2 linked regions of the Methylocaldum szegediense genome follow. The protein of the gene in region 1 binds, or shares a complex with, the protein of each later gene. Links are inferred from orthologs where the notes say so. Each region holds a gene or a part of one and is shown in the gene's direction. Other genes may lie near its edges.

What was found. Proteins that work in one complex are often made in the same cells at the same time.
Region 2: the proteins of pnp (region 1) and QEN43_RS14855 are in contact, whole or in part, in a cryo-EM structure (PDB 9QH0), measured with the Escherichia coli proteins. The link is inferred for Methylocaldum szegediense from one-to-one orthologs.

Annotation. Positions count from the first base shown.
Region 1 is NZ_OX458333.1:458,553-463,066, forward strand. The notes cover bases 1,147-4,080. They hold pnp (polyribonucleotide nucleotidyltransferase), read left to right. Parts: upstream 1,147-1,542; coding sequence 1,543-3,618; downstream 3,619-4,080. Other genes in these bases: rpsO (30S ribosomal protein S15), read left to right, coding at 1,248-1,517; epmB (EF-P beta-lysylation protein EpmB), read right to left, coding at 3,690-4,080. In the rest of the region: 30S ribosome-binding factor RbfA, read left to right, coding at 1-189; tRNA pseudouridine(55) synthase TruB, read left to right, coding at 201-1,133; more of epmB, read right to left, coding at 4,081-4,514. UniProt on the Escherichia coli protein: Involved in mRNA degradation. Catalyzes the phosphorolysis of single-stranded polyribonucleotides processively in the 3'- to 5'-direction. Also involved, along with RNase II, in tRNA processing.
Region 2 is NZ_OX458333.1:3,456,574-3,462,169, reverse strand. The notes cover bases 1-3,173. They hold QEN43_RS14855 (Rne/Rng family ribonuclease), read left to right. Parts: upstream 1-377; coding sequence 378-2,969; downstream 2,970-3,173. Also shown: DNA repair protein RecN, read right to left, coding at 3,232-4,920; QEN43_RS14845 (NAD(+) kinase), read right to left, coding at 4,923-5,596. UniProt on the Escherichia coli protein: Endoribonuclease that plays a central role in RNA processing and decay. Required for the maturation of 5S and 16S rRNAs and the majority of tRNAs. Also involved in the degradation of most mRNAs.

The DNA of each region.
Region 1 (4,514 bases):
GAGCCGGTCGAAACATGTCTGTCACTGCTATCGGCGAAGGCTCCGATGCTCCGTCGTGAGCTGAGTAAGCGCCTTCACATCCGTAACATGCCGGAGATCCGTTTTGTGTTCGATGATTCAATCGAACGGGGCATGCGTATTGATGCGCTGCTGAATCAGCTGCGCGCAGAGTCGAAAAGCGAGGAGTGAATAGGAGATTCATGAGCCGTCGCAGCGATTTGTACTCCATTAACGGGGTTTTGCTGTTGGACAAAACCGCAGGTATGACGTCGAATGCGGCGCTGCAAAAGGTCAAACGGCTTTTGAAGGCCCGAAAAGCCGGTCATACCGGCAGCCTGGATCCGCTCGCCAGTGGTTTGCTCCCGATTTGTCTTGGTGAAGCAACGAAATTATCAGGATTCCTCCTGAATACGGACAAACGCTATAGGGTCCGGGTGCGGCTGGGAGTAACGACGCTTACCGGTGATTCCGAGGGCGAGATTGTCGAGACTTGCCCGGTTCCGCCTTTGGACGAGAGGGTGATCGAACAGGCGCTCACGCGTTTTCGCGGTGAGATTCTTCAGATTCCGCCTATGTATTCAGCGCTGAAGCACCAAGGTCGACGCCTGTATGATTTGGCTCGTCAGGGAATCGAAGTGGAGCGAGAAGCCCGTCGTGTGACCATTTCTGAGCTGAAGCTTGTGAACTTCGATTCGACGAGTCTGGACCTGGACGTTGCATGCTCAAAAGGTACTTATATTCGCACCCTTGCCGAGGATATTGGTAAATCGCTCGGCTGCGGTGGCCATGTCGAGGTGCTGAGACGTACTGGTGTGGGCGGTTTATCGGTTGCCGACGCTTATACGCTGTCCTACATGGAATCACTGAACGCCGACGAATTGTTGAAATTGGTTCTGCCGATGGATCGTATCGTCGTCGATTTGCCAGCGGTGAGGTTAAGCGAGGAACTGGGCTTTTATGTACGGAGGGGACAAGCGGTTCTGGTTCCGAATGCCCCGCTTCAAGGATGGGTCAGATTATATGCAAAACCGTCCGTGTTCATGGGAGTGGGCGAGATTCTTGACGACGGAAGGGTAGCCCCTCGTCGTTTGGTCAAGGTGGCTCGGGACGCGTCTCGGGAGTTGATTCATTAGGAGATTTTGGGAACGTGCCTCGTGTCAAGACCGGTGGCTTTGTGATTGAAACGCATACAGGGCTACCGTTACAATTGCGTGTTTGTTGAGTTAAACGTATTTAGGAGACAAGAAGTGGCTTTTGAAGCAGCAGATAAGCGCGCTGTTATGCAGGAGTATCAGCGTGGGCCGAATGATACCGGTTCACCGGAAGTTCAAGTGGCACTCCTCACTGCTCGAATCAATCACCTCACCCCTCACTTCATCAAGCACAAGAAAGATCACCATTCACGCCGTGGCTTGTTGCGCTTGGTCAACCGACGCCGTAAGTTGTTGGATTATTTGAAAAAGAAGGATTCCGAGCGCTATCGGGCCTTGATCGAGCGATTGGGGTTGCGTAAATAGTTGTCCACCCGGTGCAGGTAGTAATGTGAATCCGATTCGGAAACAGTTTAAGTACGGCGAATATCTGGTTACCTTTGAAACCGGAGAAATTGCACGACAAACGGACGCCGCCGTATTGGTGGATATGGCAGGAACGGTGGTCCTGGTCACTGTGGTGGGCGAGAAAGAGGCGTCGCCTGAGACAGACTTCTTCCCATTGACCGTAAATTATCAGGAAAAGGCCTATGCGGCAGGCCGCATTCCCGGCGGATTTTTCAAGCGTGAAGGTCGGCCGAGCGAGAAGGAAACCCTAACCGCACGATTGATCGACCGGCCAATTCGCCCGCTTTTTCCGGAGGGATTCACCAACGAGGTTCAGGTCGTCGCCACAGTTCTTTCCTTGAATCCGGAAGTTGATCCAGACATTCCTTCCATGTTGGGCGCTTCCGCAGCCCTGGTACTTTCCGGCATGCCTTTCCGGGGACCGATTGGCGCGGCGCGCGTCGGCCACATCGATGGCCAACTCGTCCTCAGTCCTCCCGCCTCCGCTCTCAAGAAGTCCAAGCTTGATCTGGTGGTCGCCGGTACGGAGAAGGCGGTTCTGATGGTCGAATCCGAAGCTGCCATGCTTTCGGAAGACGTCATGCTCGATGCCGTGTTGTTCGGCCACGAACACATGCAGGTAGCCATCAAGGCGATCCATGAGCTGGCCGAGATCGTGGGCGTAACGCCTTGGAACTGGGAGCCGCCGGTTGCCAACGAGGTTGTGTATCAGGCCGTGAAGGATTGGGCATCGGACCAACTCGGTGAGGCTTATCAAATCGCGGAAAAGCTGACTCGCCAGCAGAGGCTGAAGGAAATTCGGAAGGCCACCGTCGAGGCTCTGACGGAAGACGGGAAATACACCGAAAGTGCGGTTCGAAGCGCTTTGGAGAAACTGGAATCCGATATCGTGCGCTGGCGGATTCTGAATGAATCCAAACGTATCGACGGACGGGATTTGACGACTATACGGCCGATTCATATACGTACGGGCGTGTTGCCGCGCACACATGGTTCCGCATTGTTCACCCGGGGCGAAACTCAGGCTTTGGTGGTCGCCACTCTGGGTACCGGACGCGATGCGCAATTGATCGATGCAATCGAAGGAGAATATAAGGAATCCTTCATGCTGCATTATAATTTCCCGCCTTTTTGCGTGGGAGAGATCGGCCCAATCGGCGCTCCTAAGCGACGCGAAATCGGGCATGGGAGATTAGCGAAGCGCGGCGTGCAGGCGGTGATGCCGAGCCCTGAGGAGTTTCCGTACGTCATTCGAGTGGTCTCGGAGATTACCGAATCCAATGGATCGAGTTCCATGGCGTCGGTTTGCGGAACCAGCCTGGCTCTGATGGATGCGGGCGTACCAACCAAGGCACCGGTAGCCGGAATCGCGATGGGGTTAATCAAGGAGGGTGATCGTTTCGCAGTGCTTTCGGACATTATGGGTGACGAGGACCACCTGGGCGATATGGACTTCAAAGTTGCCGGTTCCAGAGATGGCATAACCGCGCTGCAAATGGATATCAAAATCGACGGGATCACCCCGGAGATCATGCGGCAGGCACTCGCGCAGGCTAAAGAGGGACGTCTCCATATTCTCGAGAAGATGGCTGAAGTATTGCCGACACCGCGCAAGGAGATGTCGGATTACGCTCCGCGCATCATGAGCTTTACCATCGACCCGAGTAAGATTCGCGATGTCATCGGCAAAGGTGGGGCAACGATTCGCGCCATCACCGAGGAAACGGGCGCGAGTATCGACATCAGCGACGACGGTGTCGTCAGGGTGGCGTCGGTTGACAAGGAAGCCGGAATGGAAGCACGCCGTCGCATCGAGGCGATCACGGCGGAAGTCGAAGTCGGAAAAGTGTACGAAGGGCGCGTCGCACGGCTGATGGATTTTGGTGCATTCGTGACGATTCTCCCGGGTAAGGACGGCTTAGTCCACATCTCCCAGATTTCGGACGAGCGCGTAGAGAAGGTCAGCGATAAGCTGGCCGAAGGCGATGTCGTCAAGGTCAAGGTCCTCGAAATCGACCGTCAAGGACGAGTTCGTCTCAGCATGAAGGCCGTCGATTGAGCCACATCCGATCGATCCGGCGGGGTTCCGGCTCCGCTGGTGGCTGTTCCAGAAGGTTCACACATCTGATTCTATCCGACCGGCGTTTTGTACGGTCGGCCCGCCTCCTCCCGAACGAGTTTGGGAAGCAAATAACCGGGCAACGTTTCTCTCATCGCTTGGTAAATCGCCAACGCTTTGTCGGTGGTTAGATCGAAGTGCTGGGTTCCCCGCGCCTTGTCTAGTAGGTGTAGGTAATAGGGTATTACGCCATTTTCGAAGAGCGTTTCGCTCAAACGAATAAGGATTTCGGCATCATCGTTCACGCCTTTCAATAATACGGTCTGATTGAGTAGGCAAATGCGCGCTTTTTGAAAGGCGGCCAGCGCCTCGCTGACGTCGCGGTCGAACTCGTTCGCGTGATTGGCATGAATGACGACAACGCTTTTCAGGCGTGTTTCCGTCAGCGCGGCTATGAGCTCTGCCGTAACGCGGCTTGGTAGAACAATGGGAAGGCGGGTATGAATCCGAAGTCGTCGGATATGCGGTATCGCTCCGATTTGTTCGATCAGCCGGGCTAAACGCTCATCGCTCAGGACCAAGGGGTCACCTCCGCTAAGAATTACCTCACGGATGCTTCGGTCGGCGCGAATGGCATCGAGTGCGTCCTGTTCCTGTCGTTTGCTGATCATATTGGCGTCATAGGGAAAGTTTCGCCTAAAGCAATAACGGCAGTGAATGGCGCAGGCACCGGTAGTGATTAGCAGAACCCGTCCCCGATATTTCTGCAGGACGCCCGGTGCGGTCACGGCATCTAAGTCTCCTACTGGATCGCTCGCGTAGTTCGGATGGTCGATCAGTTCCCGGGCGTCGGGCAGCACCTGGAGCAGGAGCGGATCGCGAGGATTCCGTTTGCT
Region 2 (5,596 bases), 3.0 Mb from region 1 along the record:
TACGGCGGCTGCCCTAGACCATCCGACCTTATATCAGACCCAACTGAGAACCGCTTACCGACCGGAATCCTTCATTGGCGACAGACAGAACATTGTTTAAAGGGTCAAATGCCTAATAGGGCGATTTGACCAAAACAGACGAAAACAGCAGGGTTTTTTTCGCTCGACCCATGACGAGCGAGTATCAGGTTACCTGAAGAAAACGGAAATCCCTCCTCTTGATCGAGGCAGGAGTCTCTTTCGGCGTCAAGGCTTGGTTTTTCAGCGCATTAGGCGCATTTACGTCAATTAAGAACCCAATTTTGACTGATAGAAACAAGGCTACTGTATGAAACCGCTTTTCCGCTTCTTCGGGGAACCGCTAAAGGATCAGCCGAATGAGAAGAATGTTAATCAACGCTACCCAACCCGAGGAACTTCGGGTTGCTCTGGTAGACGGACAAAAACTTTACGATTTTGATATAGAAATTCCTTCCAAAGAACAGAAGAAAGCCAATATCTACAAAGGTATCATCACACGAATCGAACCCAGTCTCGAGGCAGCTTTCGTCAATTACGGCGCGGAGCGTCACGGCTTTTTGCCATTCAAAGAAATCACACCAAATTATTTCGGTCACGCCGTGGATGAGGAGTTCTCCCGGCGCGATATCAAGGATTTAATCAAGGAAGGTCAGGAAGTCATTGTTCAGGTCGAGAAGGAGGAGCGCGGAAGCAAAGGCGCGGCATTAACAACGTATATCAGTTTGGCTGGGAGTTACTTGGTCCTGATGCCAAATAACCCGCGTGCCGGCGGCATTTCTCGACGTATCGAGGGCGACATTCGGTCTGACATGCGAGAGGTCATGAGCCAGCTCGAAATTCCGGAAGGGATGGGACTGATTGTTCGAACCGCTGGCGGCGGTAAATCGGCCGAAGAGCTGCAATGGGATCTCAATTATCTCTTGCAACTTTGGGAGGCAATCGACCGCTCAGCAAAGGAAAAGCCGGCGCCTTTCCTGATCTTTCAGGAGAGCAATGTGATCATTCGCGCACTGAGGGACCACCTCCGCAGCGACATCGACGAGATCCTGATCGATGATGTTGGCACTTTCAAGCTGGTACGCAGCTTCTTACAACAGGTCATGCCGCAGTTCATCCAAAAGGCAAAACTGTATCAAGATCCGGTTCCGCTATTTAGTCGTTATCAGATTGAAAGCCAAATCGAAACCGCTTACAGCCGCGAAGTCCCCCTGCCATCCGGCGGAGCCATTGTCATTGATCACAGCGAAGCACTGACTGCGATCGATATCAACTCCGCTCGCGCAACTAAAGGCGGCGATATCGAAGAAACTGCTCTGAACACGAACTTGGAAGCTGCCGATGAAATTGCGCGCCAACTCAGACTTCGAGACTTGGGCGGTTTGTTTGTCATCGACTTCATCGATATGATGGCGGCGCGCAATCAGCGCGCTGTAGAAAACCGGCTGCGCGAAGCCATCAAAGCGGATCGCGCGCGAGTTCAAATCGGCCGAATTTCCCGCTTCGGCTTGCTGGAAATGTCTCGCCAGCGGCTCCGCCCGTCGTTGGGCGAGTCTAGTCTACTCACCTGTCCGCGGTGCAACGGGCAAGGTTCCGTGCGAAGCGTACAATCGCTGGCTCTCTCGGTGCTGCGGATCATCGAAGAAGAGGCGATGAAAAAAAATACCGAGAAGGTTATCGCTCATTTACCGATCGACTCTGCTACGTACTTGCTTAACGAAAAACGCTCGGCTATCGCGGATATCGAAAAGCGCCACCAAGTCAGCGTTATCGTAGTGCCCAGCAAGCACCTGGAAACGCCGGCGTACGAAATCCAGCGTGTGCGAAGCACCGGCACGGAAGAGGAAAGCGACCGAAAACCCAGTTATCAGATGTTCCGCTCGGCTGAACCCGAGCTCCCCCGATTTACGAGGGAATCCGCATCGGTCAGCCCTGAGCCGGCCGTCAAGGAATTTCTACCTACCCACCCTGCACCAATCTCTGGAGCCAGCAAACAGGCTGCAGGAGGCTTCATCAAACGATTTTGGTCTATTTTGACCGGAAGCAAGATCGACGAAGAAACGGAGAGAGCAAGCCAAAAGCCTAGATCAACATCTTTGCAGGCGGCTCAGCCGCAGCCTTATCGACCCGCCGAGGTCAAGGAACGCCAACATTTCATTGGTGGAGAAATCCTTGAACCGCGAGAGCCTGAAACTCGCACGATTGTTCCGGAGAAACAGGAGTCCAGCAACGGCGACAACCGAATCCGAGATCAGTCAAGGCGCGCGGGATCACGGAGAAGGCGCTCTAGAAGGGGCGAATCTGGCTTAGCACGCGATGGCCAACCAAGTCAGTCCCGAGACTTTGTCCCGGAGAGGGCCGAGGAAGACCTTCTGCGGATGGAGGAGAGCCTGACGATTAGTCATGAATCGACAAATGAAGAATCGCCCCAAGCCATAATGGCCGTGCCAACGCCCAGCGATGAGACTTCAACCGTGGATGAACTGACCGGCACGTCGCACGAACGCGAGGAAAATTCCGAAGCGCCAATCATCTACCTGCCACGGTCTATAGCACCAGAAGAAAATCTAGCCGAGCGGGAAGACGCTAGGTCAATCCACATGCCTGCCATCGGAACCGTTGAGCTCGAGTCCGTTTCGGAGAACAAAGAAGAAATCGAAGCGGAAAATTCGAATCCCGAAGTCAGAAAATCACCTCGCCGGTCTTTAGCCAGACGTCGGGGGCGCGGCAGACGGGACAGGAGATTTGGCGTCAAGCGTATTGAATCTGGTGAAGGACTAGAAGATGCCACGGCGCCTCAGGACGATCACCATGAAACAAGCGAGAATTTATCGGCAACCGACGACAACCGCTATTCCGACGGGTACCAGCCAACTGAAGAGAGCAGAACCACGGCCACCGTCATCGTACCTGACAATTCAAGTGTGGAAAACGGCACGGAGTTAGATTGACCTTAGGGAACAAAATAAACGCTGGCGGAATGTCGCGCAGTTCAACCGCGCGACATTCCGCCCATGCAACTTGCAGTCAGCATCAAAGCGGCCGGCGTGGTTTATACCTCATGCTCGGAGTGCGTGTGCGTAGACTGTTCTCCTCTGAGCCCTTAGGCGGGCGTGTCCTGAGCTTAAAGTCAATGGGTTCAGGATAAGCCCGTTGACGGCCTTCTTTTTTGCCACTACTGAGATCAAACTCTTGACCGAAGTTGGACCGCACTTACACCTCCAACTCGCTCTGTAAGTGACTGTCCAACATCTCCTCGGCATGCGCTAAAGTTTGCTCCGTTACCCGGATTCCACCGAGCATACGTGCAATCTCGCGCTTTCTGTCCTCACGAGACAATTTTCGGACGATCGATCGCGTGATGCCGTCAGCGTTAACCTTTTCCACTAATAAATGGCAATGGCCTTGAGCCGCCACCTGAGGCAGATGGGTCACGCAGAATACCTGCCTCCCCAGAGCGAGCGCGCGCAACTTTTGACCGACAATCTCGGCTACTCGTCCGCCGATTCCCGTATCGACCTCATCAAATATCAGGCTTGGAACGGTCTTAGAATCCGTCGCCGCCACCTGAATGGCTAAACTGATGCGTGACAACTCGCCGCCAGACGCGACTTTGGCTAAAGGACGCGGCGGCAAGCCCGGATTGGCGCTTACCAGAAACTCTGCATGATCCCACCCGAGGGGTGTTGGTTCTTTCGCGCTCTCGGTTCTTACTTCCACCACAAATTGGCCTTGTGGCATACCCAATTCCTGGATCACCTCGGAAATACGCGACTGCAATGTACAGGCAGCGGCTTTTCGGCGTTCGGATAATGCGTCGGCGACTTTCTGATAATCTGCGAGAATCCGCTGAAGCTCCGATTCTAAGGCTTCGATTCTTTCAGATTCATGCACAATACTGCTTAACTCAGAGCGTAAGGAATCGAGCCGTTCAGGCAATTCTTCCGGCCGCACTTGGTGTTTTCGGGCAAGACTATGGATATCGCCGAGGCGTCGTTCTAGCCAATCGAGACGCCCGGGGTCCGTTTCGACTCGATCGAGCTGACGACGAAGCTGCAACGCCGCTTCCTTGACATACACTTGCGCTTCATTTAGGAGAGCCGTCGTTCCTTCCATTTCAGGGGCCAGTCGGCTTAAGTCCGATAAGGCATGGATGGCTTGCGCCAATTGCGCGTTGACCGAGCGGCTCTCGTCTTCGTAGAGAAGGTCGAGCTGTGCCTGACCGGTGCTGAGGATTTTGCCGACATTGGCAAGTAAGGTATGCTCTTCGATCAGCGCCCCATAGTCGAGGCCAGCAATGTCATGCTGTTCCAGTTCCTCGATTTGGTACCGCAACAACTCTTCCCGCGCAGCTTGATCCCGAGCAGAACCGGTGAGTGTATCCAGCTCTGCCCGAACGCGCCGCCAATGCTCATAAAGATCGCCCGCCCGCATCAGCAGCGCTTCGTTCCCAGCTGCCTCGTCCAATAACCGGCGTTGTTCCGCCGCCTTTAGAAGATGCACATGAGCATGCTGACCGTGTATCTCAACCAGATTGGAGCCTAATTCCTGAAGGGCTTGCAAGGTCACCGGGCGACCATTGACGAACGCCTTAGAGCGGCCGTCCTGACCGATTACCCGCCGAATCAGACACTCACCGTCCTCTAATAATTCATTTTTCTCTAGCCAACGAAGCGCATCGGGCGCGTCATCCAGAGCAAACGAAACATTGATTTCGGCACGGGCCGCTCCGGGGCGAACAAACCCGGAGTCGGCGCGATCACCCAAAGCCAGTCCGAGCGCAGTCAATAATATTGATTTTCCGGCTCCTGTTTCGCCGGTCAGCACAGTGAAGCCCTGCTCGAATTCAATTTCGAGCAATCTGACAATAGCCAAATCTCGGATGCTGAGATGGACGAGCATAGTCAGCTTCGATAACCGGAACTCCAGTTGAGCTTGGCTCTCAGGATCTCGAAAAAATCGTAATCCAGCGGATGAAGGATGCGAAAAGCCTCGGGTTCCCTTCGAATCTCAATCCGATCCTCGAGTTCCACACCGGGAATCGACACATTGTCGCAAACGACCTGCACTTTAAACTGCTTGCCGGGCCTGAACGCAATCTCAACGACACTCTCATCAGCCACAACAATCGGGCGATTCGTTAAGGTATGCGGGTTAATTGGCGCCAATACGATCGCTTTAAGTGTAGGATGCAGAATCGGCCCTCCAGCCGAGAGCGCGTAAGCGGTAGACCCTGTAGGAGTCGATACGATTAGCCCGTCCGAGCGTTGTGAATTCAGAAAGACACCGTTAATCGACGTCTCGATTTCAATCATGCTGGCAGCGTTCCAGCTATGGACGACCACTTCATTGACCGCAGTCTGCTCGTGAATTACGCGATCGCCGCGCCAAATCTTCGCCCGAAGCAGGAAGCGTTCGTCGGCGCTGTAGCGGCCCTCAAGAATTTCATCCAGCTTGGCACACGCGTCGGACGGAGAAATATCCACAAGAAATCCGAGTCGCCCAAGATTGATTCCGATCAGTGGAATATTGAACTTCACCAGCACACGCGCAGCCGATAACAGTGTGCCATCACCCC